One region of the Pseudomonas sp. WS 5071 genome, then DNA from elsewhere that is predicted to be linked to it. Evidence: predicted binding sites of a transcription regulator. Region 1 holds the regulator's gene; the other holds the start of a gene.
The links. The regulator FliA, encoded in region 1, starts transcription of late flagellar genes. The targets are predictions, from matches to a motif close to CTAAAGTTTNNNNNNNNNNNGCCGNTAA.

Region 1 (16,023 bases):
GTATGTTTGCTTCCACATTGTCCAGTGAGTCGAGTGAGCTGAGTGAGGCTCGACTCGACAGTCCACGAAAACCTTGGCGGCTCGCACGTGCGCCCATCGTCATGGAGATAGCACCGAGCGTCGCGCTGGTGCCAGCCATGACTGTACCCAGCCGTGTTCCCGGCACTCTTGCTGCAAGGCTGCCATACAGCACCCCAAGCGACCCGCTAAAATAAGCAGCCAGCGCCGGGCCGCTTGTGCGGGCAGGGCTACTGAGGGCAAGGGCTATGCCTCCCATCGATGAAGAAATACCCTGGACAGCCAGGAGGTTTTTCCAGGAGGTGATAAAGTGCCCTGACGGGTCGCGATAGTTGATCGGATTGTTCAGGCAGTAGCTGTAGCAATTGATCCCGCCCTTACCAAACGGGCTCCAACTGTCCGGGCTGTTAAAGCGCATCAACACGGGATTAAACGCCCGGTACCCGTTGCCCAATAAATAATGCCCAGTCACCGGGTCTGCGCACTCCCCGTTAAACCCCAAAAGATGCTCATTGGCGCCCGCGGTTGGATGGTGTCCATAGGGTGAATACGCCATTGCCCGTTGTTCTGTACTGCCCACCGTATGCAGCACGGAGTGCTGCGTGTCGGTGGCGAGCAGAGTGCTGGCGGATGACGTTGCATCACGGCTATGTAGCGCAAGCAACTGGTCGCCGTGCTGCAGGATGATGTGTCGCACCTCGCCCTGGATCTGCGTGGCAAGCCGGTTTTGCCGATAAAAGCGTTGGCGTGTCGCCTGTGGATGGGGCAGTAGCCCCGTCAGCCGATCAAGCGGGTCGTAGTGATAACTGCACAGCAGTGCTTTTTTCATGGAAGCTCTCGCGCGCGTGGAGGAATGCTTGATGATGAGCGCGAGCAGGCGTCACGGGTACTGGCAGTTCTATCAGGTGGTCACCCTGTCAATGTTGCCAGTAGTCGGTTTGCCCAAACCTGCTTAACTAGGGATAGAGCGCGCCCTGGCGTTTGTTGACCGGCAATGGAGATGCGCGATGCCTATTGAGTTAACCCTGATTCCTGATGCGTCTGTCAAAACCTATGCGTTGAGTGATGCCCACGGTTTGGCCATGGCCGAGCTGGTGGGGTTGTTTCCGGCGTTCCCCGCGCTGGAGGGCACGTTTGCGATTTTTTGGCTGGATCAGGCGCTCGATCAACATGTGGTGGGGTTCAGCACCGAGGGCGCCAACCTGCTGGCGGTGATTTCGCTGCCGACCGTGCCGCAGGGTTGTGGCCACGAGGCGTATTACGCCGCCGTGCTGGAGCGGTGCGAGAAAGAGCGCGAAACGATTTTGCGATTTTTGCGCAAGTCATTGAGTTCGGAAGGGATCAATGGGATCTGTGCACGCAGTTTTATCCTGTGCAACCTGGTGCGCCCGTTGAAGCTCGACAGTGTGCCGGTGTGGAAGGATCGGCCGCACACGCGGGACGGGCGCTGCGGGGATATTCTGATTGGCGGGCGCGGGTCGGAGCGCTATCAGCCCAACCGCAAGATTGATGTGGTGTTCGGGGCCAGCAGCAGTGCGTGCCTGGTTATTGATTTGGGGGAGTGGCGCTGGAATTGAACCCTGCGTGAGTGTGCGGGGTCGGGTGTCTGGCGTGTGCATGCGGTCGCGTCGGCCTGCAGCATTATCAGCCCCTTCAGACAGGTTTGCTGCTTGCTGCGCCTCTGCGCAGGCGCTTATAGTCCGCGCTCGCCCACATGGCGACCGGGTTTGGCGACTCGGAATTTAACCGTAGATGCAGAAACGTCATGAGTCTTTGCGCGTACAATCCGTGCGCTCTAGGACTTTATGGCGGTTGTGCGTGGGAGACTTTCGAGTCTGCCGGGTTTCTATGGTTAACCGGTTCGCCAACCCGCGCACAGCTGCCACCCCTTTGTTTGGCGACGAAAGGTGGCTTATGCCTCTAACCATTGGACTTTCCTCATGCTGAACGCTCCCTATATCCCGCTGACTGCCATCGATTGCACCATCCCCGCCTTACTGATTGACCGCAATGCTCCGCTGGACGTGCTTCATGCCAACGCCGCTGCACGCGTATTGGCCGTCACGCAGCTGATGGAAACCTTCGCCGCTCGCGATGTGGAAAACGCAGACGCGGTGGATCTCAAGCACCTGGCCACCACGGCCATGCTATTGCTGCGCGATGGGTGTGACCTGCTGGATGTGCTGGGGTGGCGGCTCAGGCCGGCGTAACGGCCCACCCCAAGCCCATGCGCGGGTGAGCGGCTATTTCACCCGCGCACGCCCGGTGCCTGCACCGGTCGTCAGTGGATCAGGGAGCAAGCGCGGGCGCTGGAATTCAGGGCTTTTTCATTCTGATGTGGCCATTTGCCAAAGTTGGAAGGGTTCTTGCAAAGGCAGGCTCCACGGCGCACATGGCGTCAAAAGTTTGCTAAAGGTTTCCCGCAATGTCATTGGATCGCTCTCAGTTAATCAACACCGCACGCAACGGTCTGACCGGTTTGGGTCAGGGGCAGTTGGGCGTGCCGTTGTTGTTGCTGGTGATGCTGGCCATGATGATGTTGCCTATTCCGGCATTCCTGCTGGATGTGTTTTTTACCTTCAACATTGCCCTGTCGATTGTGGTGCTGCTGGTCTGTGTGTACGCCTTGCGTCCGCTGGATTTCGCGGTATTCCCGACCATTCTGCTGGTGGCGACACTGATGCGCCTGGCGCTCAACGTGGCGTCGACCCGGGTGGTGATGCTCCACGGTCAAGAGGGGCACGGCGCCGCCGGTAAGGTGATTCAGGCCTTCGGTGAAGTGGTGATCGGCGGCAATTACGTGGTCGGTATCGTGGTGTTCGCGATTTTGATGATCATCAACTTCGTGGTGGTCACCAAGGGCGCCGGGCGTATCTCTGAGGTCAGCGCACGTTTTACCCTCGATGCCATGCCCGGTAAGCAAATGGCCATTGACGCCGACCTCAACGCCGGTTTGATCGATCAGAACCAGGCCAAGGCCCGCCGTCAGGAAGTCGCGCAAGAGGCTGAGTTTTACGGCTCGATGGACGGTGCCAGCAAATTCGTACGCGGCGACGCCATCGCCGGTCTGTTGATTCTGTTCATCAACTTGATCGGTGGCATGGCCGTCGGCATGTTCCAGCACGGCATGTCGTTTGGCGAGGCCGGTAAGGTCTATGCGCTGTTGACCATCGGTGACGGTTTGGTGGCGCAACTGCCTTCGCTGTTGCTGTCCACGGCCGCCGCGATCATGGTGACCCGTGCGTCGGGCTCCGAAGAGATGGGCAAGCAGATCAGCCGCCAGATGTTCGCCTCGCCCAAGGCGCTGGCGGTGTCCGCCGGGTTGATGGCCGTGATGGGCGCCGTGCCCGGCATGCCGCACTTCGCGTTCTTGAGCCTGGCCGCCGTCTCCGGTGGCGTGGCGTATTTGATGTGGAAGAAGCAAAACGTGGTCAAGGCTCAGGCGCTGCAAGAAGTTCAGCGCCAACAGGAACTGCTGCCGTCGCCTGCCCGTGCGCAAGACACCAAAGAGCTGGGCTGGGATGACGTAACCCCCATCGACATGATCGGTCTGGAAGTGGGCTACCGCTTGATCCCGCTGGTGGACCGCAACCAGGGTGGCCAATTACTGGCGCGGATCAAGGGCGTGCGCAAGAAGCTGTCCCAGGATCTGGGCTTTCTGATGCCGACCGTGCACATCCGCGACAACCTCGACCTGGCGCCCAGCGCCTACCGCTTGACCCTGATGGGGGTGATTCTGGCCGAGGCCGAGATCTACCCCGACCGCGAGCTGGCGATCAACCCCGGTCAGGTGTTCGGCACGTTGAACGGCATTACTGCCAAAGACCCGGCCTTTGGGCTCGAAGCGGTGTGGATCGAAGTCAGCCAGCGCAGTCAGGCGCAATCGCTGGGCTACACCGTGGTGGACGCTAGCACCGTGGTGGCCACGCATTTGAACCAGATCCTCTACAAGCACTCTCATGAGCTGATTGGCCATGAAGAAGTGCAGCAGTTGATGCAGTTGCTGGCCAAAGCCTCGCCTAAACTGGCTGAAGAGTTGGTGCCGGGTGTGCTGAGCCTGTCGCAGCTGCTCAAAGTGTTGCAGGCGCTGTTGGCCGAACAGGTGCCGGTGCGCGACATTCGTAGCATTGCCGAAGCCGTCGCGAACAATGCGCACAAGAGTCAAGATACCGCCGCTTTGGTCGCGGCCGTGCGCGTTGGTTTGTCCCGCGCCATCGTCCAAAGCATTGTAGGCGTTGAGTCTGAGCTGCCAGTTATCACGCTGGAGCCAAGGTTGGAACAAATATTGCTCAATAGTCTGCAGAAGGCAGGGCAAGGTCAGGAAGAGGGCGTTCTGCTGGAGCCGAGCATGGCTGAAAAACTGCAGCGTTCGTTGATCGACGCCGCACAACGCCAAGAGATGCAAGGCAATCCGGTGATCCTGCTGGTGGCCGGCCCGGTCCGCGCGATGCTGTCGCGGTTTGGCCGTTTGGCCGTGCCGAACCTGCATGTGCTGGCGTACCAGGAAATCCCTGACAACAAGCAAGTCACCATCGTTGCGACAGTAGGCCCGAACGGCTGAGGTTTGGTTTATGCAAGTGAAGCGTTTTTTCGCCGCCGATATGCGTCAGGCCATGAAACTGGTTCGTGATGAGCTGGGGGCTGATGCCGCCATTATTGGTAACCGCCGCATTGCCGGCGGTGTCGAGTTGACCGCTGCGCTGGACTACAAATTGTCTGCGCTGGCGCCCCGTGTGCCGAATGTCGAACTTGAAGAAGAGCTGCGCAAGACCCAGTCGCGCATCGTGTCGGCCCAGGCCGAGTTGAGCATGCGTGCCGAGGGCGAGTCGGATGTCAGTCGGCAGTTGTTTGCCGGTCTGCCCCTGACCGCTGCTGAGCCGCTGATTGAGCCGACCTTCGAAGAGCCGCCGCGTCCCGCCGCCCCGGCCGCGCCGAGCATGGATCAACGCGCCTTCGACACCATGCGCTTTGAGCTCAATGGGTTGCGCGAGTTGCTGGAAGTGCAGTTGGGCTCGTTGGCCTGGAATCAGTTGCAAGGCAGCAAACCGGCGCAAGCCAATTTGTGGCGCCGTTTGCAACGCATTGGTTTGTCCGGCCCGCTGGCCCGTGACTTGCTGGAGCAAGTGACCGAAATTGACGAGCCGCGTCAGGCCTGGCGCATGCTGTTGGCGCATTTGGCCCGCATGATCGCGACCCCTGAAGTCGAGCCGCTCGAAGACGGTGGTGTGATCGCCATGGTCGGCCCGGCCGGCATGGGCAAGACCACCACGCTGGCCAAGCTGGTGGCGCGTTATGTACTCAAGTACGGCGCGCAAAACATCGCGTTGGTGAGCATGGACAGCTACCGGATCGGCGCGCAGGAGCAACTTAAAACCCTGGGCCGGATCCTCAATGTGCCGGTCACGCACGTGGCGCCCGGCCAATCGTTGGGGCAAACCCTGGAGCCGCTGGTACGCAAGCGCGTGGTGCTGGTGGACACCGCGGGCCTGCAAGCCAGTGACCCGGCGCTGCGCTTGCAGCTCGAAAGCCTGGCGGGGCGCGGCATTAAATCCAAAAACTATCTGGTATTGGCCACCACCAGTCAGAAACAAGTGCTGGCGGCGGCGTACCACAGTTATAAACGTTGCGGGCTGGCCGGTTGCATCCTGACCAAACTGGATGAAACGGCGAGCCTTGGTGAAGTATTGAGTCTGGCCATCAGCCACGAGCTGCCAGTGGCCTATCTCACGGACGGTCCGCGTATCCCGGACGATCTCCATTTGCCGCGTCGTCACCAGTTGGTGAGCCGTGCGGTGAGTGTGCAAATGCAGGAAGAACCCAGCGAAGAGGCCATGGCCGACATGTTCGCTGATATCTACCACAGCCCTTCCAAACGGGTCGGCTGAGGCAGTGATGATTACGTTGGAATGTACCTACATTGATGGTCTGCACATCCTGTTCCCGTTGAGGAACCCGCAGCCAACCTGTGTAGCCGCGTCTAAGTAAGACAAGGTAAAGAAAGATCATGGGCAGCATGCATCCCGTACAGGTGATCGCAGTGACCGGCGGCAAGGGTGGCGTCGGTAAAACTAACGTTTCAGTCAACTTGTCGCTGGCTCTTGCCGAGCTGGGCAGACGAGTGATGTTGCTGGATGCTGACCTGGGGTTGGCAAACGTCGACGTACTGCTGGGGCTGACCCCCAAATACACCCTGGCCGATGTGGTCGAGGGCCGTTGCGAGCTACGCGATGTGCTGCTGCCTGGCCCTGGCGGGATTCGTATCGTGCCGGCGGCGTCGGGCACTCAAAGTATGGTTCACCTGAGTCCGGCCCAGCATGCGGGGCTGATTCAGGCCTTCAGCGAGATCGGTGACAACCTGGACGTGCTGGTGATCGACACGGCCGCCGGGATTGGCGATTCAGTGGTCAGCTTTGTGCGCGCTGCGCAGGAAGTGCTGTTGGTGGTCTGCGACGAACCGACCTCGATCACTGACGCCTATGCGTTGATCAAACTGCTCAACCGGGACTACGGCATGAACCGCTTCCGCGTGCTGGCCAACATGGCGCAGAGCCCGCAGGAAGGGCGCAACCTGTTCGCCAAGCTGACCAAAGTCACCGACCGCTTTCTGGACGTAGCCCTGCAATACGTGGGCGCCGTGCCGTACGACGAAAGTGTGCGCAAGGCTGTGCAAAAGCAGCGCGCTGTGTACGAAGCGTTCCCGCGCTCTAAATGCTCGCTGGCGTTCAAGGCCATTGCGCAGAAAGTTGACACTTGGCCATTGCCTGCCAATCCCCGTGGGCACCTGGAGTTCTTTGTTGAGCGCCTGGTGCAGCAAACCAATGTAGGTACGTCTCCATGACAGCAAGCGGCTATCGCATGTACAGCAAGTCATCGCGCGACAGTCAGTACGAGCTGATCGAACGCTACGCCCCTTTGGTCAAGCGCATTGCCTACCACCTGCTGGCGCGTCTGCCGGCCAGTGTGCAAGTTGAAGATTTGATTCAGGCCGGCATGATCGGCCTGCTCGAAGTCTCGACCAAATACGACGCCAGCAAAGGTGCAAGTTTCGAAACCTACGCGGGTATTCGCATCCGTGGCGCGATGCTTGATGAAGTGCGAAAGGGTGACTGGGCTCCCCGCTCGGTCCACCGCAACACACGCATGGTCAGCGACGCAATTCGGGCAATTGAAGCAAAAACCGGCTGTGACGCTAAAGATCACGAAGTTGCGGCCGAACTCAATTTAAGCCTTGATGATTATTACGCCATTTTGAATGACACCTTGGGCAGCCGCCTGTTCAGCTTCGACGACCTGTTGCAGGACGGCGAGCATGAAGGGCTGCACGAGGACGGCGCCAGTGCGCACCTTGAGCCGTCGCGGGACCTGGAAGACGAGCGTTTCCAGGCTGCGTTGGCCGAAGCGATCGCCAACTTGCCGGAGCGCGAGCGGCTGGTGCTGGCGCTGTACTACGACGAAGAACTCAACCTCAAGGAAATCGGTGAGGTGCTGGGCGTGAGCGAGTCGCGTGTCAGCCAGTTGCACAGCCAGTGTGCCGCGCGTTTGCGCGGGCGCCTGGCGGAATGGCGAGCGCGCTGATACGCCGCCGTCCACACGATTTACCCCCTGTAGCCGCTGCCGCAGGCTGCGATAAGGCCGCAAGACCTTCTGTCACAGACGGTCGCTGCATCCGCGTCGCGGTCGGCGGTGGCGGCTACAGGGTTAAGGTTTACTGAATTGATTGAATGGCGCGCCCAGGTGCTGGGCGCGTTTTAAGACTGCTTGGAGGTCGAATTGGACAAGAATATGAAAATCCTCATCGTTGATGATTTTTCGACGATGCGGCGGATCATTAAAAACCTGCTGCGTGACCTGGGGTTCACCAATACCGTCGAGGCCGATGATGGCACCACGGCGATACCGATCCTCAATCAAGGTCATATCGACTTTCTGGTAACGGACTGGAACATGCCGGGCATGACCGGCATTGATCTGCTGCGCCACGTGCGCGCGGATGAAAAACTCAAGCACATGCCCGTGCTGATGGTGACTGCCGAAGCCAAGCGCGAGCAAATCATCGAAGCGGCGCAAGCCGGTGTTAACGGCTATGTCGTCAAGCCGTTCACTGCCTTGGCACTCAAAGAGAAGATCGAAAAGATCTTCGAACGCATCGGTTGATCGACTCGCCACGGGGGCGTTATGGAGCATAAAGAGGCTAGCCAGGGCGATTTTGAATCGACCTTGAAAAAACATGCTCGCGAGTTGGTCGACAGCCTTGAAAAAGGCCAGTTTGGCGACGCTGTGCAGCTGATTCACGAATTGAACCAGACCCGCGACCGGGGCCTGTACCGCGAAGTCGGCAAGCTGACGCGCGAGCTGCACAGTGCAATCGTCAACTTCCACATTGACCCGCACATGCCGCAAGCCGAAGAAGTGTCGCAGATCACGGATGCCACGGAACGTTTGTCGTATGTTGTGCGTTTAACGGAAGCGGCGGCCAACCGCACCATGGACCTGGTGGAGAACAGCACGCCCGTGGTCAACAGCCTGGGCGCCGAAGCCAAAACCTTGAGTGCGGAGTGGGGGCGCTTCATGCGTCGCGAGCTCAGTGCCGAGGAATTTCGGGATCTGGCGCGCCGGGTTGACGGTTTTCTGACGCGTAGCGAAGAAGAAAGCCACGTGGTCTCCGCCAACCTGAACGATATTTTGTTGGCTCAGGATTACCAGGACCTCACCGGTCAAGTGATCAAACGGGTCACGCAGCTGGTAACCGAAGTTGAAAGCAATCTGCTCAAACTGGTGCTGATGGCCAGTCAGGTTGACCGTTTCGCAGGGATCGAGCATGACCGCGAAGCACTGCGGGCTGAAAATAATCCGCAAAAAAACCTGGCGCAGGGTGAAGGTCCGCAGATTCATGCCGATAAGCGTGATGACGTCGTGTCCGGTCAGGACGATGTAGACGATTTGCTTTCAAGTCTTGGATTCTAAGGAGCACGTACATGAGCTTCGGCGCCGATGAAGAAATCCTTCAGGATTTCCTGGTTGAAGCCGGCGAAATTCTAGAGCAGTTGTCCGAACAACTGGTCGAGCTGGAAAGCCGACCGGATGATGCCGACCTGCTCAATGCAATTTTTCGCGGTTTTCACACTGTAAAAGGGGGCGCCGGCTTCCTCCAGCTCAACGAGCTGGTGGAGTGCTGTCACATCGCCGAGAACGTGTTCGACATCCTGCGCAAGGGTGAACGGCACGTCGATTCGGAGCTGATGGACGTGATCCTGGAAGCGCTGGACGCGGTCAACGGCATGTTCAGTGAAGTGCGCGAACGCGCACCGATCACGGCCGCGACGCCGGAGTTGCTGGCTGCCCTGGCGCGTTTGGCCGAGCCTGCGGCGGCACAAGCTGCCCCGGTGGTTGAGCCAGCCGCCGTGGCGCCTGCGCCGCAACCGGTGGCCGAAGACAGCGGTGACATCACCGATAACGAATTCGAGCTGTTGCTGGACTCGCTGAATGCGGTCAAAGCTGAAGCAGCGGCTGGCGGGTCTGCGGTTGCTGCGGCGCCCGTTACCGCGCCTGGACAGTCGGCTTCATCTGCCCCTGCCAGCGACGAAATTTCTGACGCCGAGTTTGAGTCGTTGCTGGACCAGTTGCACGGCAAAGGTCAGTTTGCACCAGACGCCGTGGCTGCCACGCCTGCGGCTCAACCCGCAGAACCGGCCGCGACTGCCAGTAACGAAATCACCGACGACGAATTCGAAGCGTTGCTCGATCAGTTGCACGGTAAAGGCTCGTTCAGTGCCGATGCGCTGGATGCCTCGGCCTCCGTGGCGCCTGAGGCACCGGCGGCTGTCGCACCGGCCAACCCGGACCACATCACCGATCACGAATTTGAATCGTTGCTCGACGAGTTGCACGGCAAGGGCAAGTTCACCGAAGTCCCCGCCCAGCCTGTCGCGGCCAAACCCGCTGCGGCGCCTGCGGCAGCGGCCGCTGTGGCCAGCAAGCCTGAACCGGCAGCACGCCCGGTCGCCCCGGCCCGCGCGGCAGCGGCCCACCCGGACAAACCGGCCGCCTCGGAAGCGGAAACTACAGTGCGGGTCGACACGGCGCGCCTGGACGACATCATGAACATGGTCGGTGAGTTGGTGCTGGTGCGTAACCGTTTGGTGCGCCTGGGCCTCAACAGCAATGACGAAGCCATGTCCAAGGCGGTCTCCAACCTCGACGTGGTGACCGCAGACCTGCAAACCGCGGTGATGAAGACCCGGATGCAGCCCATCAAGAAAGTGTTCGGTCGCTTCCCGCGACTGGTTCGCGATCTGGCCCGTCAGCTCAAGAAAGAAATCACCCTTGAGCTGGTGGGCGAAGAAACCGACCTGGACAAGAACCTGGTAGAAGCCCTGGCCGACCCGCTGGTTCACTTGGTGCGCAACGCGGTCGACCACGGCTGCGAAACCCCGGAAGAGCGCGAAGCGGCCGGCAAGTCTCGCTGCGGCAAGGTAATCCTTTCGGCCGAACAGGAAGGCGACCACATCCTGCTGTCCATCTCCGATGACGGCAAAGGCATGGACGCCAATATTCTGCGCGGCATTGCCGTGAAGAAAGGCCTGATGGACAAGGACGCCGCCGATCGCCTGAGCGAGTCCGACTGTTACAACCTGATTTTTGCGCCGGGGTTCTCGACCAAAACCGAGATTTCCGACGTGTCGGGCCGTGGCGTGGGCATGGACGTGGTGAAAACCAAAATCGCCCAGCTCAACGGCTCGCTGAACATCTATTCGACCCTGGGCCAGGGTTCGAAGATTGTGATCAAGGTGCCGCTGACCCTGGCGATCATGCCGACCTTGATGGTGATGCTGGGCAATCAGGCCTTCGCCTTCCCGCTGGTCAACGTGAACGAGATTTTCCACCTCGACCTGTCGCGCACCAATGTGGTGGACGGCCAGGAAGTGGTGATTGTGCGCGACAAGGCGCTGCCATTGTTCTACCTCAAGCGCTGGCTGGTGGCGTCGGCTGCCCACGAAGAGCAGCGCGAAGGGCATGTGGTGATTCTGTCGGTGGGCACCCAGCGCATCGGCTTTGTGGTCGATCAGTTGGTCGGTCAGGAAGAAGTGGTCATCAAACCGTTGGGCAAAATGCTCCAGGGCACGCCTGGCATGTCGGGCGCCACCATTACCGGTGATGGCCGTATTGCCTTGATTCTGGATGTTCCGAGCATGCTCAAACGCTACGCCGCACGGCGTATTTGATTCTGGTGGAGCGGGGCGGTTGCGTCCCGCGCCGCCTAACGGAGTGTTTATGGTAGTCAAGGTCCTGGTGGTGGATGATTCCGGTTTTTTCCGCCGCCGTGTCTCGGAGATTCTGTCCGCTGACCCGACGATTCAAGTGATCGGCACCGCCACCAATGGCAAAGAGGCGATTGATCAGGCGCTGGCGCTCAAGCCGGACGTGATCACCATGGACTACGAGATGCCGATGATGGACGGCATCACGGCCGTGCGTCACATCATGCAGAAGTGTCCGACCCCGGTGTTGATGTTCTCTTCCCTGACCCATGAAGGTGCCCGCGTTACGCTGGATGCACTGGACGCCGGGGCAGTGGATTTCCTGCCGAAAAATTTCGAAGACATCTCGCGCAACCCCGAGAAGGTCAAGCAATTGCTGTGCGAGAAGGTGCACACCATCTCGCGCAGCAATCGCCGGTTTTCCGGCTATGGCGCTTCGCAGCCGCCAGCGCCGTCGCCTGCACCACGTCCGGCGGTCAGCGGTTTCGCGCCTGCGGCCACGCCTGCGTCCCCGGCACCGACCCGCACCACGCCGATTGCCAGCCGCAGTGCACCGGCGGCAACCCCGACTTCGCCAGCGCCCAAGCGCAAAGCCTACAAACTGGTAGCGATTGGCACCTCCACGGGTGGGCCTGTGGCCTTGCAACGGGTCCTGACCCAACTGCCGGGCAACTTCCCGGCGCCCATCGTGCTGGTGCAACACATGCCTGCAGCGTTCACCAAGGCGTTTGCCGAGCGGCTGGACAAGCTGTGTCGTATCAGTGTGAAAGAAGCCGAAGACGGTGATATGTTGCGTCCGGGCCTTGCGCTACTGGCGCCGGGCGGCAAGCAGATGATGATCGACGGCCGTGGCGCGGTACGCATCCTGCCGGGCGATGAGCGTCTGAATTACAAGCCGTGTGTGGACATCACCTTCGGTTCAGCGGCCAAGTCCTACGGCGACAAAGTGCTGGCAGTGGTGTTGACCGGTATGGGGGCCGACGGCCGTGAAGGCGCGCGCTTGCTCAAGCAGGGCGGCAGCAATGTCTGGGCGCAGGACGAGGCCAGTTGTGTGATTTACGGCATGCCCATGGCCATCGTCAAAGCCAACCTGGCGGATGCGGTGTACAGCCTGGATGACATCGGCAAGCACTTGGTCGAGGCGTGTCACTGATGGATGTACTGAGCCTGATCGGCATCATCATGGCCTTCGTGGCCATCATTGGTGGTAACTACCTCGAAGGCGGCCATCTGGGCGCGCTGGCCAATGGCCCGGCGGCCCTGATTGTGCTGGGTGGCACCATCGGCGCCGCGTTGTTGCAGTCGCCGCTGAGCGCGTTCAAGCGCGCCATGCAAACCGTGGTGTGGATTTTCTTCCCGCCGCACATCGATCTGGCTGGCGGCGTGGACCGCGTCGTCAACTGGAGCCTCACGGCGCGTAAAGAAGGCCTGTTGGGGCTGGAAGGCGTGGCAGATGCCGAACCCGACGATTATTCGCGCAAAGGCTTGCAATTGCTGGTCGATGGCGCTGAGCCCGAAGCCATCCGCAGCATTCTGGAAGTCGATTTCATGACCCAGGAGAGCCGCGATATCGAAGCCGCCAAGGTGTTCGAAAGCATGGGCGGCTATGCGCCGACCATCGGCATCATCGGTGCGGTGATGGGCTTGATTCACGTGATGGGCAATCTGGCCGACCCGACGCAGTTGGGCAGCGGTATCGCCGTGGCCTTCGTTGCCACTATCTATGGCGTGGCCAGTGCCAACCTGATTCTGTTGCCCATTGCCAGCAAGCTGAAGTCGATTGCCATGCGCCAGTCGCGTTACCGCGAAATGTTGCTCGAAGGCATTCTGTCGATCGCTGAAGGCGAGAACCCGCGTTCCATTGAGTTGAAGCTTCAGGGCTTCATGGATTAATGGAGAGTTTGCGCTATGTCCCGTCGCCGTCGGCAGCCTGAAGAACACGTCAATCACGAGCGCTGGCTGGTGTCCTATGCGGACTTCATCACCTTGCTGTTCGCGTTTTTCGTGGTCATGTATTCGATCTCTTCGATCAATGAAGGCAAATACAAAATCATCTCCCAGGCACTGGTGGGGGTGTTCAACGATGCCGAACGCACGATGAAGCCGATCCCGATTGGTGAGGAGCGGCCATTGACCACCCAGCCCGCCAAGCCTCTGGTCAAAGACAGCGAGCAGACGGATGCTGGCATCGGGCAGATCACCAGCGACCCGCTGAAAACCATTGCCGATGACATCACGAATGCGTTTGGCGACTTGATTGCGTCCAACCAGTTGACCGTGCGCGGCAATGAGTTGTGGGTCGAGATCGAGCTTAATTCCAGCTTGCTGTTTGGCAGCGGCGATGCGATGCCCAGCGATGTGGCGTTCAGCATCATCGACAAGGTGGCGGCGATCCTCAAACCGTTCGATAACCCGATCCACGTCGAAGGGTTTACGGACGACTTGCCGATCCGTACGGCGCAGTACCCCACCAACTGGGAACTGTCGTCAGCCCGTTCAGCGAGCATCGTGCGCATGCTCGCCATGCAAGGGGTCAACCCGGCCCGCATGGCGTCGGTGGGCTATGGCGAGTTTCAGCCAGTGGCCAATAACGCCACGCCCGAAGGCCGTGCACTGAACCGGCGGGTGGTGCTGGTGGTCTCGCGCAACCTGGATGTGCGCCGCAGCCTGACCGGCACCGGGAGCGCCCATGCCACGCCGGATGCAGCCTTGAAGCGGGCTGGCACACAAACTGCACCGCCGGTATCAACGCCGCCGGTTCGCGGGAATGCCGTCAATTCTCCGTCGCCGGCCCTTTAACTGAATGCCAATTCTCGGCCAGGGTTTTTTGCCGCCGGGAGGAACACGCTAATGAGAGTCTGGGCAGTAGCCAATCAAAAAGGTGGCGTCGGTAAGACCACCACATCCATTGCTCTGGCCGGTTTGCTGGCCGAGGCGGGCAAGCGCGTGGTGGTGGTCGACCTGGACCCCCACGGCTCGATGACCAGTTACTTCGGTTACGACCCCGATGCCCTTGAGCACAGTAATTACGACCTGTTCCTGCACAAGGGGCAGGTGCCGGAAGGCTTGCCGGGGCAACTGTTGCTGCCGACCAGCCATGACCATATTTCGCTGCTGCCTTCGAGTACGGCGCTGGCGACGCTGGAGCGCCAGTCGCCGGGCCAGAGCGGTCTGGGGCTGGTGATTGCGCGCGCGCTGGCGCAGCTTTGGCAAGACTACGATTACGCGATCATCGACAGCCCGCCGTTGCTGGGGGTGTTGATGGTCAATGCGCTGGCGGCCAGCCAGCAATTGGTGATTCCGGTGCAGACCGAACATTTGGCGGTCAAGGGCCTGGAGCGCATGGTCAATACGCTGGTAATGATTAACCGCTCGCGCAAGCAGGCGCTTCCGTTCAGCATCGTTCCGACCTTGTTCGACCGACGCACCCAGGCATCCATGAGCACCTTGCGGGTGCTGCGCGATTTGTACCCCGACACCATCTGGCAGGGTTACATCCCGGTGGACACGCGCTTGCGCGATGCCAGCCGGGCGGGCCTGGCACCCTCGCAATTTGACCCCAAGAGCCGTGGCGTGGTGGCGTATCGCGCCTTGCTCAAGCATTTGCTCAGCCGCCAGCTTTCACCGCAGGTGGCCTGAGGTGCCCATGCATTCAAGTAACAAAGTGATGCGGCCGATAACCTTCAAAGGTCACGCAAGCGCTTACGGGATGTGGGTCACGTTATGAAGCAACCTGTAATGATTCCTACGCGTCCGCAATTGGCGTTGCAGTCTTACCTCGACGGTTTGTTGCAAGAGGCCACTGAAGAGCTGCTGCTGGTCGAGCTTGAACCGATCATGCCGGTGGCAGAGCCGGTTGAGCGCGATGATTTTGCCGCCGCCGTGCTCGAAGAGCAGGTGCGCGATGCGGTGCCGTTGCGCACGCCTGAGGTTGTGCCTGCCGAGATTGCGCAGGTGGTCGACACGCAAGGCGCTGTGGCCCAGCCGCTGGTCGAGGTGCACCTGCCCGCCACGCCGGGCGGTAACGCGCCGCTGCGCAGCGACGGACGCCCGGCCTGGGCTGCCGAGCCTTTTGAATGCCTGTTGTTCGATGTGGCAGGGCTGACACTGGCCGTGCCGCTGGTGTGCCTGGGGTCGATTTATTCACTGGCCGGGCGTGAGTTGACGCCCTTATTCGGCCAGCCTGAATGGTTTCTCGGCATTCTGCCGAGCCAGAGTGGCAACCTCAAAGTGCTCGACACCGCGCGCTGGGTGATGCCCGACCGCTACCGCGACGATTTCCGCGAAGGTTTGCAGTATGTGATTTCGGTTCAGGGTTACGAATGGGGGCTGGCGGTGCATCAGGTCAGCCGTTCGTTGCGCCTGGACCCCAATGAAATTAAATGGCGCACCCAGCGTGGCCAGCGGCCATGGTTGGCGGGCACCGTGATTGAGCACATGTGCGCGCTGCTGGATGTGTCCGAACTGGCCGAGCTGATCGCCAGCGGCGCGGTCAAGCACATGAGCAAAGCGGCGCCCGTGCCACACACATAACACAACATTAACGACCGGGCCTCGGCGCGGTCAGACAGCACACTCGCCGCTTAAGCGGTATTTAGTCAGGGGTTTGGGGTATGAATCAGTCAAGTGCAAAGGCGTCGTCCGAAGATCCGATCCTGCAATGGGTTACCTTCAAGCTGGACAACGAGACCTACGGCATCAACGTGATGCAGGTCCAGGAAGTGTTGCGCTACACCGAAATCGCACC
Region 2 (16,023 bases), on a different contig from region 1:
ACGGCTTTACCGACAGATCGCAGATCAATTGCGTGCCCTGATCGACAGCGGAGAATTTCCGCCTGGCAGCCGTTTACCCGCCGAACGCGAATTGGCCAAGTTGCTGGGGGTAAGTCGCGCATCGGTGCGTGAAGCGATGATTGCGCTGGAAGTGATCGGGCTGGTGGATGTTCGCGTAGGCAATGGCGTTTTGGTGTGTGAGCCGCCGACCAAACCCGTATCGGATGAACCGGTGATGCGGCAAGTCACGCGCAATCAGTGGCAAGAGCTGGACCCGGAACTGGGTATCGACGTGGATTTCAGCGCAGAGATCCCGCCGTTCGCCTTGCTACAGGCCCGTCGCCTGATTGAGCCCGAAGCCGCGGCACTGGCCGCACTGAATGCCAGCGATGAAGAACTGGCCGGGATTCGTGAAGCGTTCGAGCGCAACGTCCAAGACAACCGCGAAGGCTCGCATACCCACCCCGGCGACCGCCTGTTTCATATCCGGATTGCACAAGCATCTGACAACCCGGCGTACGCACTGATGATTCAGCATTTGTTGGGTCACCGTTACGGCAGCCTGTTCCAGCGCCTGCAAAGCCATTACACCTCGGGCGACATGCCGCACCGTTCCGAAGACGAGCACCGCACTATTCTGCACGCCCTGGAGCAGCACGACGCACAAGGCGCGCGTCAGGCAATGGCCGACCACTTGGACGAAGTGATCCGCATCTTCAGTCGTAACGGGCAATAAGCGGCAGGCATTGCGCCTGCCGCGTTGAGTGACGGCTTATTGGAAGCTGTAAGGCGTGAGCGCTGTCGGGTCAATGTTTCGCTCGACAGTCGCCATTGCGTCTTTGAGCGGGCACAGCAAACCGACGCTTGTGGTGCGGCAGTCGTTGGCGCTTTTGAAGTCGCTGTTCAGCGGTTTGGCCTGGCCTTGCAGTTGCGTCAGGTTGCGGATCTGATCCATCGACTGTGCTTCAAAGGCGATGCGCAGGAAGTAGTCGCCGGTTTTGACTTCCTTGTAACGTTCGAACTGCAACGTGCCCACGGGCGGGATGTTGTTTTCGAGGTAGTCGCCCAGCTTCCAGCCAAAACCAAGCATGGTGCGCAAGTAAGAAATATTGGTGTCGTGGGCCACCAACAGCATCAGCGGTACGTCAGGCGGAGCGCCAGTGGCGTCTTTGGCGGCCAGTGCCGTGCCTTGTTTGAGTTCCAGTGAAATCTGGTTCATCAGCTCCGAGGCGCCCCGGCTGGCGATGTACGGGATGTCATTAAGAAAGTCATATTTGGCTTTGGTCAGCACCATCAGGCTCGACACTTCAGCGGGCGTGCGGGCATGGCCGAACGCGACCTTCTCCAGCGGCAGGCCCTGACTGTATTCAAGACGGAACACTTCACCCATGTTGGCGCCCGCGCTCAGGCCCTTGATTGAAAACCGGCCTTTCTCGTTCTGCACCAGCTTCCAGGGTTCCTGCCCGTATGGGCAATTGGCGTCAGGCAAACACGTGATTTCACGCAGGGTGTGTTCAAAGGGGGCGTAACGCTTTTGGGCCGCCTCGACGCTGCCGCCCAACGCCTTGAGAATTTGTGCCTTGGCCTTTTCGGGGTTGAGGGCGGCGAAGCTCATTTCATTGGCCTGAAACAGGGCGTCCTGTTTGCCCGCTACGTAGGTCGGCTGGAAGCCGCAGCCCGGGAACATGCCGTCGAGCAGGGCTTGGGCCGTGGCTTTGGTACGTTGCAGCGGGCTGGCGTGTACCAGCAGGTGTTTGGCGTCTGGACAGCCCGCGGGAATCAGCCCCGCGTTGCGCAGAACCGCACCGCGATAGCGGCCCATTTCCACGGCCCCGCTGTAACCATGGCCGGTCAGATCACCCAAGGGCACCAACCAGGTCGGCCATTGCCGCTGGGTGACATGGGTCAACAGCTTTTCATTGGACTCGGTGGGTGGACGTACCCCGTGGCGACTGACTTGAACCACTTTATCCAGCACATAGCCATCACTGCTGGGCGTTTGGGCGAAGGCGGCAGGGCTCAGGGCGCTGCCCAAAAGCAGGGCCAGGGCGAGGCGGGAGACAGAGAACGCAGAGTGTTTCATGAGATTTCCTTTTGGCAACGCTGCGCAGGGGAACCTGCTGGTTCATCCAGGACACAATTGGCGACAGAGTTTAGTCGGCCGAAATAGGATGCGCGGCATTTGTGTGCGCTGGCGCAGGCAACGACGCGTCGCAGCCTGCGCCACCGTCGTCAGGGATAGCGATACGCGGTCAGGGCTGTGCGGTCGATGGCCTTATTCAGGTGCTCGGCAAAATCGTTGAGTGGGCATAGGGTGCCCACGCGGGTGAGTTTGCAGCCCGGCATATTGAAGTCGGTTTGCAGTGGCGTGTTGTCGGCTGTCAATGGCGTGAGATTGCGCATTTGATCCGGGCTTTGCGTCACGAACGTGGTGCGAATGAAGCGCTCGCCGCTGTCTGCGTCGCGGTAACGTTCAAATGCCAGGGTGCCGGTGGGCGGGATATTGCCCGGCTGGTACTCGCCCAGCGTCCAGTGAAACCCGAGCATGGTGCGCAATTGCGAGAGGTTGGTGTCATGGGCCACGATCACCAGCAACGGTGCCGCAGGTGGATTGCCCAGCGGATCGGCCTGCTCCAGTGGCGTGCCTTGCTCCAGCGCCAGCCGCAGCTGGTTCATGAGTTGCGAACCGCCGCGTTTGGCGATGTGTGGCGTGTCGTTGACGAAGTCATATTTGGCGCGGTGCAAACGGGTCAGCGCCATCACCTGTTTGGCGTCTGCCGCGTGACCGAACGCCACCTCGTTCAAGGGTTTGCCCTCGCTGTATTGCAGGCGGAAGGTTTCGCCCAGGGAGGAGGCCTTGTCCAGCCCTTTGATTTTCAGGCGCCCCTCATCGTTTTGCTTGATGACCCATTCAGCGTCGTAGAACGGGCACGGTTTGCCCTCAATGCACGCGGCGGCTTTGAGCAAGTCCATATCGGGTTTCAGGCGGGCCTTTGCAGCTTGCAGGTCGCCGCCCAGCGCTTTGAGGATTTCAGCTTTGGCGATGGCCGGATCGACGCGGGCGAAGTCCATCTTGTCAGTCTGAAACAGCGGATCGTGGGACTGTGCGCTGGCATTGGGTTTCTCGCCGCAGCCGGGGAACATGCCGTCCATCAACGCCGCTGCGGTGGCGCGGGTACGTTGTTTTGGGCTCGAAACCGCGTATAGCGTGCCGTCTTTTGGGCAGCCCGCTGGCAGCAAACCGGCCTGACGATACTGTTCGGCTTGCCAGGCGCCCATCAAACTGGTGGCCAGATAGCCGTGGCCAGTGAGTTCGCCATCGCGCACCAGCCAGGTGGGCCACTGGCGTTGAGTGGCGTCTACCAGTTTGGCGGTGTCGGTTTGCGGACGAATGCCATGGCGGCTGACTTGCACGGCTTTTTCAAGCACGTAGTGGCCATTGTCCTGAGCGTATGCCGTCAACGGTGTGGTCAGGCTCAAAGCGACGCTCAATAGCGGGGCGCCCAGACGGGCAAAGTGTGAGAGAGAAACGTTCATTCACAGTCTCCAGCAAGGTTTGAAGGGCGGGACGCGGTCAGAATTTGTATTTGAAGCCCACGCGATAGCGGGCCTGACGCTCGTCCGTGTTTTTGTCGACGTAGACGTCCGCCACTTCAACGTACGGGGTGAAAGAGTGGGTCAGCTTGTAGTCGATATACAGCTTGTTGCTGTAGTTTCGTTTCTTGCCATCGAAGGCGATCTGGTTGCTGTAGATCTCTTTGCGCGCCACGCCGATGGACATGTGCTCGGTCTTGTATTTGCCACCCAGCGACCAGACGTTGTCGCGTTTGGTTTCGTTGCCGTTTTTGTAGGTCGTGACTTTGTAGTAGTAGCCGGGCGTGGCTGAGAAGCCGTAACCCAGTTCATACGGGAACTTCAGTGCAGGTTTGTAGGACTTTTTATCTTTGCCTTGTGAATAGGTGAACTTGGGTTTGAATTTCAAATGCTTGGTGAGTTTGTGCGAGTACTTGACCTTGCCCTTGAGGGAGTCCTTGGTCATGTGTTCAAACGGCTGACCCGGCTGGCCATTGCTCTTCTCGGCCGGGCTGGCGACGAACTGGAAAGAGAACGCCAGGCCGTTATCCAGTGCCTGGGTGATCATCACCTTGTCGGTGTGATCGCGTTCCTTTTCGTTGTACTGGTGTTGGTAATCCAGTTCCAGCGCCTGAACGGCCGCCGGCATTAACAACAGGCCACCTTCCATCGCGGTGAAGCACAGGGCGGCCAGCAATCCTTTGTTCAGTGCAGGTTTGCACACGTGTGCATTTTGGGGCGTATTCAATGGGTTAGTCATCTTGTTAGCTCATTTATTGTTGTTGTTAGATCCAAGACAAATACGAGGGGGTGTCAGGGCTTGGTTAACACAACTCCTTGCTGGCATTTGCCAACTATGCAGGGTGAATGTTTCAGGGGTATGTCACTTTTTGTTTCAAAATCAACAGGCTGTTAGGGCTGCACAGGCACCAGGGTTTCTTCGCGCTTTGGCAAAGTCGGCGGCTGGCGTTTTTGCAAGTGCAGGGCAAACAGGGCCGTCATCAGGACTGAGATCAGGGAGGCGCTGACCCAGAAAATTGACAGCGTCTGGAAGTCGTAGGCCTTGCTGCCATCACCGAGCACGGTGGTGCCGTGTTCGATCAACACCCCGGTGAGAATTTCCCCGGCGGCGGCCCCTGCGTAACTGGCGATGCCAATCATGCCCAATGCGGCACCCGCAGCACTTTTGGCCGCAATGTCAGTGGCCATGAGCCCGCCCAAAAAACATCATCGAAACCGCGTCCAGCCAGTAGTGCCCGGCGGGGACGAACAGGAAAGCGCTCAGTGACAGGGTGTTCATCAAGCCGAATATCATTGCCAATGCATTGCGTTTGCCGTTGAAGAAACGGTCGGAGATCAAGCCGCTGAGCCCGGTGCCAATGATGCCGAACACCCCGGTGATGGAAATCAGGGTTGAGGCGCTCAGGGTGTTGTAGGCCTTGGCGTTCTCCAGAAAAAACACCCCCCAGGAGATCACTGCGTAACGACCGATGTACATCAGGCAAGACGCCAGTGCCAGCAGCCACAGGGCCGGGTTTTTCAGCAGGGCCAATTGTTTGCTGAAGATGCTGGGGGCGGGCGAGTGGTCGGGTGTGGGTGTTTGCGCTTCATGGTGCACGGGTGGGTAACCGCAGCTTTGCGGCGAGTCGGCCATGAAAAAGAAAATCAGTGCCAGCCCGGCCAGCCCCATCAAGGTCGCCAGCCCGTAGCCATATTGCCAACCCCACGTCACCACCACGGCGGCCACGGCCACGTAGGTCAACGCCTCGCCCAGGCTGTGGGCAATCGACCAGAAGCCATAAAATGTGCCGCGTTCCTTGTCGCTGTACCAGCGTGACAGCGAGACCACGCACGGTCCGACGCCCATCGACTGCGCCCAACCGTTCAGGCCCCAGATCAAAGTCAGAATGACAGTATTGGTGGTCAGGCCCATGCAGGCGTTGACGATGGCGCTGAGCAGCAGGCCCAGCATCATGAAGCGGCGCACGTTGGCGTGGTCGGCCAGAAACCCGTTGACCAGTTTGCCGATGGCGTAGGCAAAAAACAGCGCCGAGCCGATGATGCCCAGTTGGGTGGGGTTGAGCAGGTTGTTAGCGACCAGTGCGGGCTTGACCACGTTGAACGACAGGCGGCAGACGTAGAACAGCGCGTAACTCAGGGACATCGACAGAAAGGTTTGCCAGCGCAACCGCTTGAACCGATCCATATCCGGGGTAGCCGGTCCTTGCCGGGCAGGCGCAGCCTTAAAGGCATTGAGCAGAGAAGTCATGGTGCAAGGTTTCCTGTTTATTGTTTTTCAGTCCGCGCCTTGCAGGCACGGCCGGTTCCAGGTCAGGCAACGCAATGTATCAAGCCGTTAGCGAGGGACCTATCAGGTTCGCCAGCGCCGGGTAGAGCTGTGGTGCGGCCACCAATAACGGATTGCCCTCGGTCAGGCCGCCGTCGCGTAGAAAGTCGCTGCATTGCCCGCCTGCTTCGCGCACCAGCACCAACCCGGCGAGGCAATCCCAACTGTTGATGTGGGTTTCGTAGTAGCCCAGCAGGCGTCCTGCGGCGACATAGGCAATCATTAAGGCCCCCGAACCGTTACGAATGAACATGCCGCCTTCATCCAGTAGCTGCTTGAGAAAAGGCAAAAAGTGCTCTTTGCCGCGTCGGTGAGAGGTACCGACACCGGTTACGCCCTGCGTCAGGTCAGTGGCAGGGTTCACTTCGATGCGGGTCTGGTTCACAAAGGCGCCATGGCCCCGGCACGCGTGAAACAACTCGTCATGGTTGGCGTCAGCGACTGCGCCCAGCCACGGTTCGCCATCGACCAGCAGGCCAATCGACACGCACCAGGTGTGCAAACCGTTCACGAAGCAGCTGGTGCCATCAATCGGGTCAACCACCCAGATGCAGCGTGCCTGCAACTCGCTGCCGCCGGTTTCTTCACCCAGAAAACCGTCCTGGGGGAAATGTTCAGTCAGTTGCTGTTTGATGAAGTCTTCCAGTTCGCGGTCCGCGATGCTGACCACGTCTTGCCCCACGCCTGCTTTGTGGCTGACCTCAAGGCTGGCGCGCTGGCGGTAGTAGTCGAGCCCCAACTGAGCCGCCTGCACGGCGATGCGCTGGGCGTGCCGGTAACGCTCGTCGAGGTCGAGCGATTCGGGCGGCAGAAGGGCAGAGAGACTGTTGGGCATGCTGACATCCTCAAGTTTGCACACGTGTGCAATCAGGCTTCTAAAAAAGTGAATCGTCCGGCTGCAGGAGAGAGAGGGCAGGGGACGACTCACTGTTGGGGTCATACAACACGAAATAAAAATTCAATTCAAGCTCAAAATAAAATAATTATTCCAATGTGCTGCTGCGTCTGACCAGCGTGACCGGGATAGAGCTGTGCGGCGTCGGCAACTGAAAATTTTTCCGACGGGCGATAATGGCCGCCACGGCACTTCTGGCTAATGCCTGGCTGTCCTGACGCAGGGTGGTGAGGTGATAGGCCAAGTGGGCCGCTTGAGGAATATCGTCGAAACCGACGACCTGCACGTCCTTGGGCACTGACAAATTCAACCCCAGGCGCAAGCCGTCCAGCGCCCCCAACGCCAGCATGTCGGTGGCGCAGAACAAGGCATCTGGCCGAACCCCGGTATTGAACAAATGGCACACCGCTGCGCGTCCGCCGTCATAGCCGGGGGCCGCGTCTTGCACCGCCACAGGGGTGATACCCGCCTCGGCCAGGCGTTCGCTGAACCCCAGCCAGCGTTCGCGGCTGCTGAAGTTGTGCTGGCCCTGACCGATGAACGCGGGACGCCTGGCACCGCTGGCCAGCAGGGTTTGTGCCGCCAGACGACCGCCGCCACGGTTGTCGCTGCCGATGACGTCGGCGCCTTCCAGCTCGTGGCCACGGTTAATCATCGCCACCGGGATGTGATGCTTGAGGTAATGCTGCACCACCGACAGGGGCGGCGAGGCCGACGTCAGAATCACCCCGGCGATTTGATAGCTCAGCAATTGGTGCAGCGATTGCTCCAGTTGCTGGGGATCGTCGGCATTCATCAGCAGCGGCATCAGCCCCTGTTTATTCAAGGCGTCCGTTATCGGACCGAGCAGGCTGGCACGAAACGGGCTTTCGAGGCCGGCGGTGACTACGCCGACAAAGTTGCTATAGCCCTTGTTCATCGTGCGGGCGATCAAATTGACCTGATAACCCAGTGCCTGCGCGGCGGCCATCACTTTGTCGCGGGTGTGGGGCGAGACACTGGCGCCCGGGGTGAACGTGCGCGAAACCGCCGAACGCGAGACCCCGGCGTGCCGGGCGACATCGTGGGCGGTGATTAAGTGGGCGTCGTCTTTAGGCATAACGGGCACTGCGCGAAAAAGTAGAATCGCCACCCTAATGGCTTGCGCCGTAAATGCCTAGTGAGCCAAGCGCAGGATTTCAGGGAATTGACCCACGTGCGCTTGAAATCCCGAACAGGTGATGCGTATTTTGTACGGGTCGCCGTTCGCGGCTTGTACAACAACAAGGAAAGAGTCATGACGACCGATGGCCAGGGTTCACTCGCGCAGCGACTGACCGGCATTGATGAGATTGAATGTGTGACGCCCGATTTGAATGGCGTGCCCCGCGGCAAGGTAATGACCGCTGAAGGGTTCCTCGAAGGGCGACGCTTGCAGATGGCCCGTGGGGTGCTACTGCAATGCATCATGGGGGGATACCCCGAATCGCGGTTCTATGGCAGCGATGACGGCGATCTGGCACTGGTGCCGGATGCCGCGCACATCCATCGCCTGCCGTGGAGCGCAACACCCCGCGCGCTGGCCATTTGCGATGCCGACGAGCTGACGGGCGAAAGTTCGCGCCTGTCGACCCGTGGCCAGCTCAAAGCCGTGATCGCCCGTTATGCCGCCCGCGGCCTGGCACCCGTGGTCGCCACAGAACTTGAATTCTTTGTGTTTGCGCCCAACACCGACCCGACCCAGCCGTTCCAGCCGCCGCTGGGCCTGGACGGTCGCCGAGAAGTTGGCTTCTCGGCGTTCAGTATCAGTTCCAACAACGGCCTGCGCCCGTTCTTCAATGACGTCTATGAATGCATGGCCGCGCTGGGGTTGCCCCGTGACACCTTCATGCACGAAATGGGCGTCAGCCAGTTCGAGATCAACTTGCTGCACGGTGATCCACTGCTGTTGGCCGATCAGACTTTCCTGTTCAAGCACCTGCTCAAAGAGGTTGCGCTCAAGCATGGCCTGACGGTGGTGTGCATGGCCAAGCCGCTGGCGAAAACGGCCGGCAGCTCAATGCACATTCATCAGAGCGTGGTCGAACTGGGCATCGGGCGTAACGTGTTCAGTGATGCGGCGGGTCAGCCAACCGCTGCCTTCCGCCATTTTATCGGCGGGCAACAGGCAGGCATGGCGGACTTCACGGCGTTGTTCGCACCGAACGTCAACTCCTACCAGCGCCTGTGTCACCCCTATGCGTCGCCAAACAATGCGTGCTGGTCCCATGACAATCGGGCGGCGGGCCTGCGCATCCCGGCCAGTTCGCCGGTGGCACGGCGTGTCGAAAACCGTTTGCCGGGTGCCGACGCCAACCCGTATCTGGCGATTGCCGCCAGCCTCGCGGCGGGTTTGCACGGCATCGAAAATCAGTTGGAGCCGACTGCTGCGATTCAGGGGGAATTCGAGGTGCCGGACGCATTGTCATTGCCATGTACCTTACATGCCGCTCTGGAGCGTCTGAAACGCAGTCACTTGGCGAAGGAACTGTTCGGCAAGGAGTTCATCGAAGGTTACATTGCGTCCAAGACGATGGAGCTCACCAGCTTCTTTGATGAAATCACACCCTGGGAACGCCGCGTGTTAGCGGCTCAGGCTTAATCGTCCAGACGGCACAGGCTTCGGCTCAACCGTTTGAACCTGCTGCATGCGGGCTGCCACCGGGCAGTTCGCATGCCATTGCATGGAGTCGCGGGGAACGCCGATGCGCCAAATCTGGAAGTCTTTTAAAGCGTTATATTTCGCCTCGCTGATGATGTTGATCGGCTCGGGCTTGCTCAGTACCTACCTCGCCCTGCGCCTGGCAGCCGACAATGTCGACGGCCTGTGGATCGGTGCGCTCATGGCGGCCAACTATTTTGGTCTGGTGCTGGGGGGCAAAATTGGACACCGATTGATTGCGCGGGTGGGGCATATCCGCGCGTATGCCACGTGTGCCGGGATTGTCGGCGCCGCCGTGCTGTGCCACGGCCTCACCGACTGGCTGCCGATCTGGTTGCTGCTGAGGGTGATCGTCGGTCTCGGCATGATGTGCCAGTACATGGTCATTGAAAGCTGGCTCAACGAACAGGCAGACGCCAAGCAGCGCGGTGTGGTCTTCAGTCTGTACATGATTGCGTCCTACCTGGGCCTGGTGCTCGGGCAACTGATTCTGGTGATACACCCGGCCCTCGGCCCGGAATTGCTGATGCTGGTGGCGATGTGTTTTGCACTGTGTCTGGTGCCTGTGGCCATGACCCGGCGCATTCACCCGGCGCCGCTGCACCCCGCGCCGATGGACCCGAAGTTCTTTATCAAACGTGTCCCGCAATCATTGATCGCCGTATTGGGTGCGGGGTTGCTGGTGGGGTCGTTCTACGGCCTGGCGCCGCTGTATGCCACGCAGCAGGGCTTGTCCACCGAGTTGGTCGGCCTGTACATGGGGTGCTGCATTTTTGCCGGGTTGCTGGCGCAATGGCCATTGGGCTGGTTGTCCGATCGCTATGACCGACCGCTGCTGATTCGCGTGTTCGCGTTCATTCTGGCGGTGGTGTCGCTGCCGCTGGCGATCCTGCCTTCAGTGCCTCTGCAAGTGCTGTTCGTCGCGGGCTGGTTGAGCGCGCTCGTGCAGTTTTGCATCTACCCGCTGGCGGTGGCGTTTGCCAATGACCACGTGGAAGCAGACCGCCGGGTATCACTGACGGCGATGCTGCTGGTGACCTACGGTATCGGGGCCAGTATTGGGCCGTTGGTGGCGGGGGTATTGATGAAGGTGTTGGGCAGTCAGATGCTTTACGCGTTTTTCAGCCTGACTGGCCTGGTGCTGGTGTGGCGCATTCGCCCGAATGCGGTGACCAATCTGCATCAGGTCGACGATGCGCCGCTGCAACACGTGGCCATGCCGGACAGCATGTCCAGCTCGCCATTGGTAGCGGCCCTTGACCCTCGGGTCGATGAGCAAGTGGTGCAGGATCAGATGCAGGACACCGCAGAGCCGACGGTAGAACCACACGCCCCAGAAGCCCCTCTCCCGGAGGCAGAAGAGGCCGATCCGCGGCAGGTGTGAGTCAAGGTGCATGTTGTGCCCTCTCCCATTGGGAGAGGGCCAGGCCTCAATAATCGTCGTCTTTATCGAACCGTCGCGCATCACGCTGCAATTGGTACACAAAACGCTCGACCTGACGCTGAACGCCGCCGCTCATATTGTGAAAGCGCATACCGGCAAAGGTAATGTTGAGGCGTTCTTCAAAATGCAGGTAGCGCAACTCCACGGGCGTGGTCATGGGCCCGAAGGGCAGGGCGGCGTTGAAGCGTTCGTACACTTGCCCCAGTTGCAGGCGCTCACTGATGTCGCCTTCAAACCGCAATTTACAACCCGTCGCTGACACATCCAGCAACTTGCCTTCAAGCGCGGATTTAATCTTGTCGCCATCCACTTTTACCGTTACCAGATCCGCCAGCTTGAGGGCTGCGCGGAACGCATTGCGGCGCTGGTGGTAGACGATCTCGGTCGGCAAAGCGCCGTGGTAACAGCGGTGGCCGTCTTTGTCGTCAATGGTCAGTTGCGTGGTGCACTCCCAGGCAATGCGAACACCGTCATGAAAGCCTTCCACGCGAAACGGCTCACCGGCCTCAAGGAAACGCTCACCGTCACGCGGGATCATTTCGTCAAAAGCCAGGGTCGCGGACTCGCGATCCACTTCGACCAGGTAGCTCTGAAAACGCTGACTGCGCTCGTGGAAGGTGATGATCAGCGGGTCATGGCTCTCTTGTAGCATCCGCAAATGTGCGGAAATTTCCAAAGGTGTAGTGAGCACCTTGGGAGGCTGCGGAGCATCTTCAGCATGGGACACGGTTCATCAATCTCCAGACAAAATACAACAACACGCAAAAAGGAGGCATTTTGCCAGTATGTTGCGTCGTTAGGATAGTGCGGTCACACGGGCTCACGCCTGGCTGAAAGCGCGTGGTTTGTTGACCAGTGCAGTGGTGCCGCGGGCGTCATACAGCGTATGGGCTTCGCCGCCGTGCAAGATGCGCTGTTGATTGGCCGTGATGAGTTGTTGCGTCTGGATGGCCTGACCGTTGATCACGTTGGCCGCCTGACAATCGGCTAGCACCTGATTCAATGCGTCGCTTTGGGCCAGCAGTTGCGGGCCAAGGTCCGAGTGGCTGGCCAGTTGCTCAAGCCCGCTGCGGTTGGCCGGCAAGCCAAGGCCCGCGAGAATTTCGCTGCGCTTGCGACCATGCTGATCGAGCAGAATGATCAACGACTGTTTGCGCGCCAGAATGTCTTCGAGCACCAACATGTCGCGCCCTTGCAGGGCAATGGTTTCGTCCTGCAGCAAGGCGAGAAGTTTCTCGGCAGGGGCGAAGTCGTCGTTGATCAGTTGCAATAAAGTCGTGTCGTGCATGGCTGGCTCTGGAATTTAAGCGTCCAAAAGCCTGGCGCTTGCCGCGAGGGCTAGCGCTGGGCTTCCAAGTTAAGCAGTTTGCTGGCAACCCGATTGCTGTCGACGGTGTAAGTGCCATCGGCAATGGCTTGTTTCAACTCAGCCACGCGGCTTTTGTCGACAATCGGTTGATCGCGCAGCGAATCGCTGATTTTTTGCAATTGTTGTGCCTCATGACTGAGGTGCACAGATTCCCCGCTCGGGGCATTGACGCCCGCCTGTTCGCTCTTGGCAGGGGCTGCTTGCGTAGCGCTGCCTGCTTCCTGACTGGCGTTGCTGCGCGTGCTGCCGGTTAACGGCGCGGCGTTGTTAAGACGACTGAAGTCGATGACCATAATGGAAAACCTCTGGGTATTTGGACGCTTGCCATGTTTTCGGCCATACCCGAGAAAACTTTAGGCACGATTAATCATACGGCGACGCAAGCCCGTACTGATCTGCGTCAAGCGACAGTGTAGGAAAGTTGAGAGTCGTATGCCAACTGTCCTACAAGGCCACCTCAACTTGCCCCGGCCCGGTAATCCGCGCCTTGATGACCCGTTTGGAGTTCAGGTTCTTCACCCGTACCTGTTCGCTGAGCCCACCGTCGGACAGCGCCTCGCCCGGCATTCTGACCGTCAAGGTCCCGCTACGGGCATTGATCACCACCTGATCACCCTTGCGCACCACGGCCGCTTGCTCCAGATGCGTCAGGGTCAGCACCTGATCGGTGACCATGGGTCGCAGAAGTTTTTGTCCCACTGCCAGTTCAACCGCGGTCATGTAGCCCTGAGTGATCAGGCCAACATCGCGCTCGCGCAGCACCACATCGTCGTAGCTGATGATCATGCCGCGCTTGAGGGGGTGAGTGACGGTCACGACCTCGCGGAATAACTTCACCTGTGCCGGCACAAAAATGGTCCACGGTGAGCTACCTTCACAGCGCACGCGCACCGTCACGCGACCCATGGGTTGCGCCGGGCTTTCGAGGGTGGCTGTCAATTCCTTGTCGCATTGGGCCAGGCGCAAGCGTGGATCGAGGTTATTAACCTGAATCTCGTAGCGGCCCTCTATCTGACCAGTGGCAAGGTAGTCTTCGACAGTGAATTCAAGAAAGCCTTGGGTCACGCCGATAAGCTGGGTAGGAGAAGTAAATCCATCGGCGTAGGACTGCGTGCCAGCGATTATCAGGCAAATCGTCGCAAGCACCCGTGCACCGCGAAGGCGCAGCGTCTGGAGGATCGGCAGGTGGCAAGAAATTGTCGTTTTTGCATTCATGGCCGATAAATAGCAAAGCCCGTGCCGTTTACCGGGCAATGTGCGTCGCAACTTAAAGTTTTAAGGGGAACCGTGTATGGCTGGGGTGATGGATTCGGTTAACCAGCGCACTCAACTGGTCGGGCAAAACCGCCTGGAACTGTTGTTGTTTCGCCTGGATGGGCCACAGCTGTACGGGATTAACGTGTTCAAGGTTCGCGAGGTGCTGCAATGCCCCAAGCTGACCGTGATGCCAAAATCCCATCCTGTGGTGTGCGGTGTGGCCAATATTCGGGGGGCGACTATTCCGATTCTGGACTTGGCCATGGCCACCGGCGCGGGTGCACTCAAAGACCAAAGCAGCCCGTTTGTGATCATCACCGAGTACAACACCAAGACCCAGGGGTTTCTCGTGCGCTCGGTGGAACGCATCGTCAACATGAACTGGGAAGAGATTCATCCGCCGCCCAAGGGCACCGGGCGTGACCATTACCTGACGGCGGTGACGCGGCTGGACAATCAACTGGTCGAAATCATTGACGTTGAAAAAATCCTGTCAGAGGTTTCGCCATCGTCGGAAATCATTTCCCACGGTGTGGTCGATGTTGAGACCCAAACCAAGGCCGTGTCGTTGCGGGTATTGACGGTCGATGATTCGTCGGTGGCGCGCAAGCAGGTGTCACGTTGCCTGCAAACGGTGGGCGTGGAAGTGGTTTCTCTTAACGACGGTCGCCAGGCGCTGGAATACCTGCGCAAACTGGTGGACGAGGGCAAGGACCCGTCAGAAGAGTTTCTGATGATGATCTCGGACATTGAGATGCCCGAAATGGATGGTTACACCCTCACGTCTGAGATCCGTGGCGATCCGCGCATGCAAAATTTACATATCATTCTGCATACTTCGCTGTCCGGGGTATTCAACCAGGCGATGGTCAAGAAAGTCGGTGCCAATGACTTTCTGGCAAAATTCCGCCCCGATGACCTGGCGTCCCGGGTCGTTGACCGGATCAAAGAAGCAGACCACAGCTGAGGGCTCAGTCCTTGGCGGTCAACACGATTTATAGAGGCAGGATCATTTGTCTACGGCTAATTTGGATTTTGAGCAGTTCCGGGTTTTCCTGGAAAAAGCCTGTGGCATTTTGCTAGGGGAGAACAAGCAGTACCTTGTTTCCAGTCGACTCAACAAGCTGATGGAGCAGCAAGGTATCAAATCACTGGGTGAGCTGATTCAGCGCATTCAAAGCCAACCCCGCAGCGGGTTGCGTGAGCAGGTGGTCGACGCAATGACCACCAACGAAACCCTGTGGTTTCGCGATACTTACCCCTTTGAAGTGCTGAAAAACAAAGTCCTGCCTGAGCTGACCAAGGCCAATCCGGGTCAACGTTTACGCATTTGGTCGGCAGCGTGCTCCTCGGGGCAGGAGCCGTATTCGCTGTCGATGGCCATTGATGAGTTTGAACGCAGCAACCTTGGGCAGTTGAAAGCGGGGGTGCAGATTGTGGCCACCGACCTGTCCAGTCTGATGCTCAATAACTGCAAGACTGGCGAGTACGACAGCCTGGCGATTGGCCGTGGCCTGTCCCAGGAACGCTTGCAGCGCTACTTCGAACCCAAAGGGCCGGGGCGCTGGGTGATCAAGGCACCGATCAAAAACCGCGTTGAGTTTCGCTCGTTCAACCTGCTGGACAGCTACGCCGGGTTAGGCAAATTTGACATGGTGTTCTGCCGCAACGTGCTGATTTATTTTTCGGCAGAGGTCAAAAAAGACATCCTGCTGCGCATTCACAGCACCTTGAAGCCAGGTGGTTACTTGTTCCTTGGCGCTTCGGAAGCGCTGAACGGATTGCCGGATCATTACCAGATGATCCAGTGCAGCCCGGGGATCATCTACCAGGCCAAGTAACAATCACGGGAGCCCGCAAGGCTCCCGTTTTTTTCGCGCTGTAGGGACGCCGTGTGGGTGTCCCGTGCAACAAAGCGGCAGAAAAGCGGCAGTCGGCGGACAGCCATTGCCGCTTTTCTGGCATTGCCGCGTCCCGGCACCGCGCAAAGCCTTGAAATACGGGGATCTGAAAACTGGCACGGGGTTTGCTCTATCCAGAGCATGAAAGACCTGAGCCACATCTTCAGGTCAGCCCACAAAGGTTTTCCGACATGAGCATCAGCTTCGATAAAGCGCTCGGTATCCATGAGCAAGCCCTTGGCTTTCGCGCCCAGCGCGCTGAAGTGCTGGCGAACAACATCGCCAACGCCGATACCCCGAACTACAAAGCTCGGGATCTGGATTTTGCGTCTGTGCTTGCGGCACAGACTGACAAAAACAAGAACGGCAGCTTTGCCTTGAACATGACCAACAGCCGTCACATCGAAGCTCAGGGTTTGAGCAGCGGCGACGAGTCGTTGCTGTATCGCACGCCGATGCAACCCTCCATCGACCAGAACACGGTAGATGCTCAGCTCGAACAATCGAATTACGCAGAGAACGCGGTCAACTTCCAGGCCAGCTTTACCCTGCTCAAC

Region 2: flgM (flagellar biosynthesis anti-sigma factor FlgM) is a predicted target of FliA. The motif match lies at 12,638-12,665, and genes of this name have one in related genera.

Annotation. Positions count from the first base shown of each region.
Region 1 covers NZ_JAAQWY010000002.1:72,423-88,445, reverse strand. The annotation lists gene HBN61_RS01590 (RHS repeat-associated core domain-containing protein) at 1-847, opposite strand, end outside; gene HBN61_RS01585 (hypothetical protein) at 1,026-1,595, shown strand; gene HBN61_RS01580 (short-chain dehydrogenase) at 1,959-2,228, shown strand; gene flhA (flagellar biosynthesis protein FlhA) at 2,450-4,579, shown strand; gene flhF (flagellar biosynthesis GTPase FlhF) at 4,590-5,903, shown strand; gene fleN (flagellar synthesis regulator FleN) at 6,023-6,856, shown strand; gene fliA (RNA polymerase sigma factor FliA) at 6,853-7,593, shown strand; gene HBN61_RS01555 (chemotaxis response regulator CheY) at 7,801-8,172, shown strand; gene HBN61_RS01550 (protein phosphatase CheZ) at 8,194-8,982, shown strand; gene HBN61_RS01545 (chemotaxis protein CheA) at 8,994-11,240, shown strand; gene cheB (protein-glutamate methylesterase/protein-glutamine glutaminase) at 11,290-12,429, shown strand; gene HBN61_RS01535 (flagellar motor protein) at 12,429-13,169, shown strand; gene motD (flagellar motor protein MotD) at 13,185-14,075, shown strand; gene HBN61_RS01525 (ParA family protein) at 14,127-14,915, shown strand; gene HBN61_RS01520 (CheW domain-containing protein) at 15,000-15,809, shown strand; gene HBN61_RS01515 (chemotaxis protein CheW) at 15,890-16,023, shown strand, end outside.
Region 2 covers NZ_JAAQWY010000020.1:44,100-60,122, forward strand. The annotation lists gene HBN61_RS13690 (FadR/GntR family transcriptional regulator) at 1-736, shown strand, start outside; gene HBN61_RS13695 (histidine-type phosphatase) at 773-2,083, opposite strand; gene HBN61_RS13700 (histidine-type phosphatase) at 2,233-3,537, opposite strand; gene HBN61_RS13705 (oligogalacturonate-specific porin KdgM family protein) at 3,575-4,333, opposite strand; gene HBN61_RS22665 (hypothetical protein) at 4,486-4,782, opposite strand; gene HBN61_RS13710 (MFS transporter) at 4,772-5,842, opposite strand; gene HBN61_RS13715 (inositol monophosphatase family protein) at 5,922-6,755, opposite strand; gene HBN61_RS13720 (LacI family DNA-binding transcriptional regulator) at 6,904-7,914, opposite strand; gene HBN61_RS13725 (glutamine synthetase family protein) at 8,194-9,435, shown strand; gene HBN61_RS13730 (MFS transporter) at 9,539-10,879, shown strand; gene HBN61_RS13735 (flagellar brake protein) at 10,926-11,666, opposite strand; gene HBN61_RS13740 (flagellar protein FlgN) at 11,760-12,227, opposite strand; gene flgM (flagellar biosynthesis anti-sigma factor FlgM) at 12,278-12,601, opposite strand; gene flgA (flagellar basal body P-ring formation chaperone FlgA) at 12,753-13,523, opposite strand; gene HBN61_RS13755 (chemotaxis protein CheV) at 13,600-14,532, shown strand; gene cheR (protein-glutamate O-methyltransferase CheR) at 14,579-15,406, shown strand; gene flgB (flagellar basal body rod protein FlgB) at 15,658-16,023, shown strand, end outside.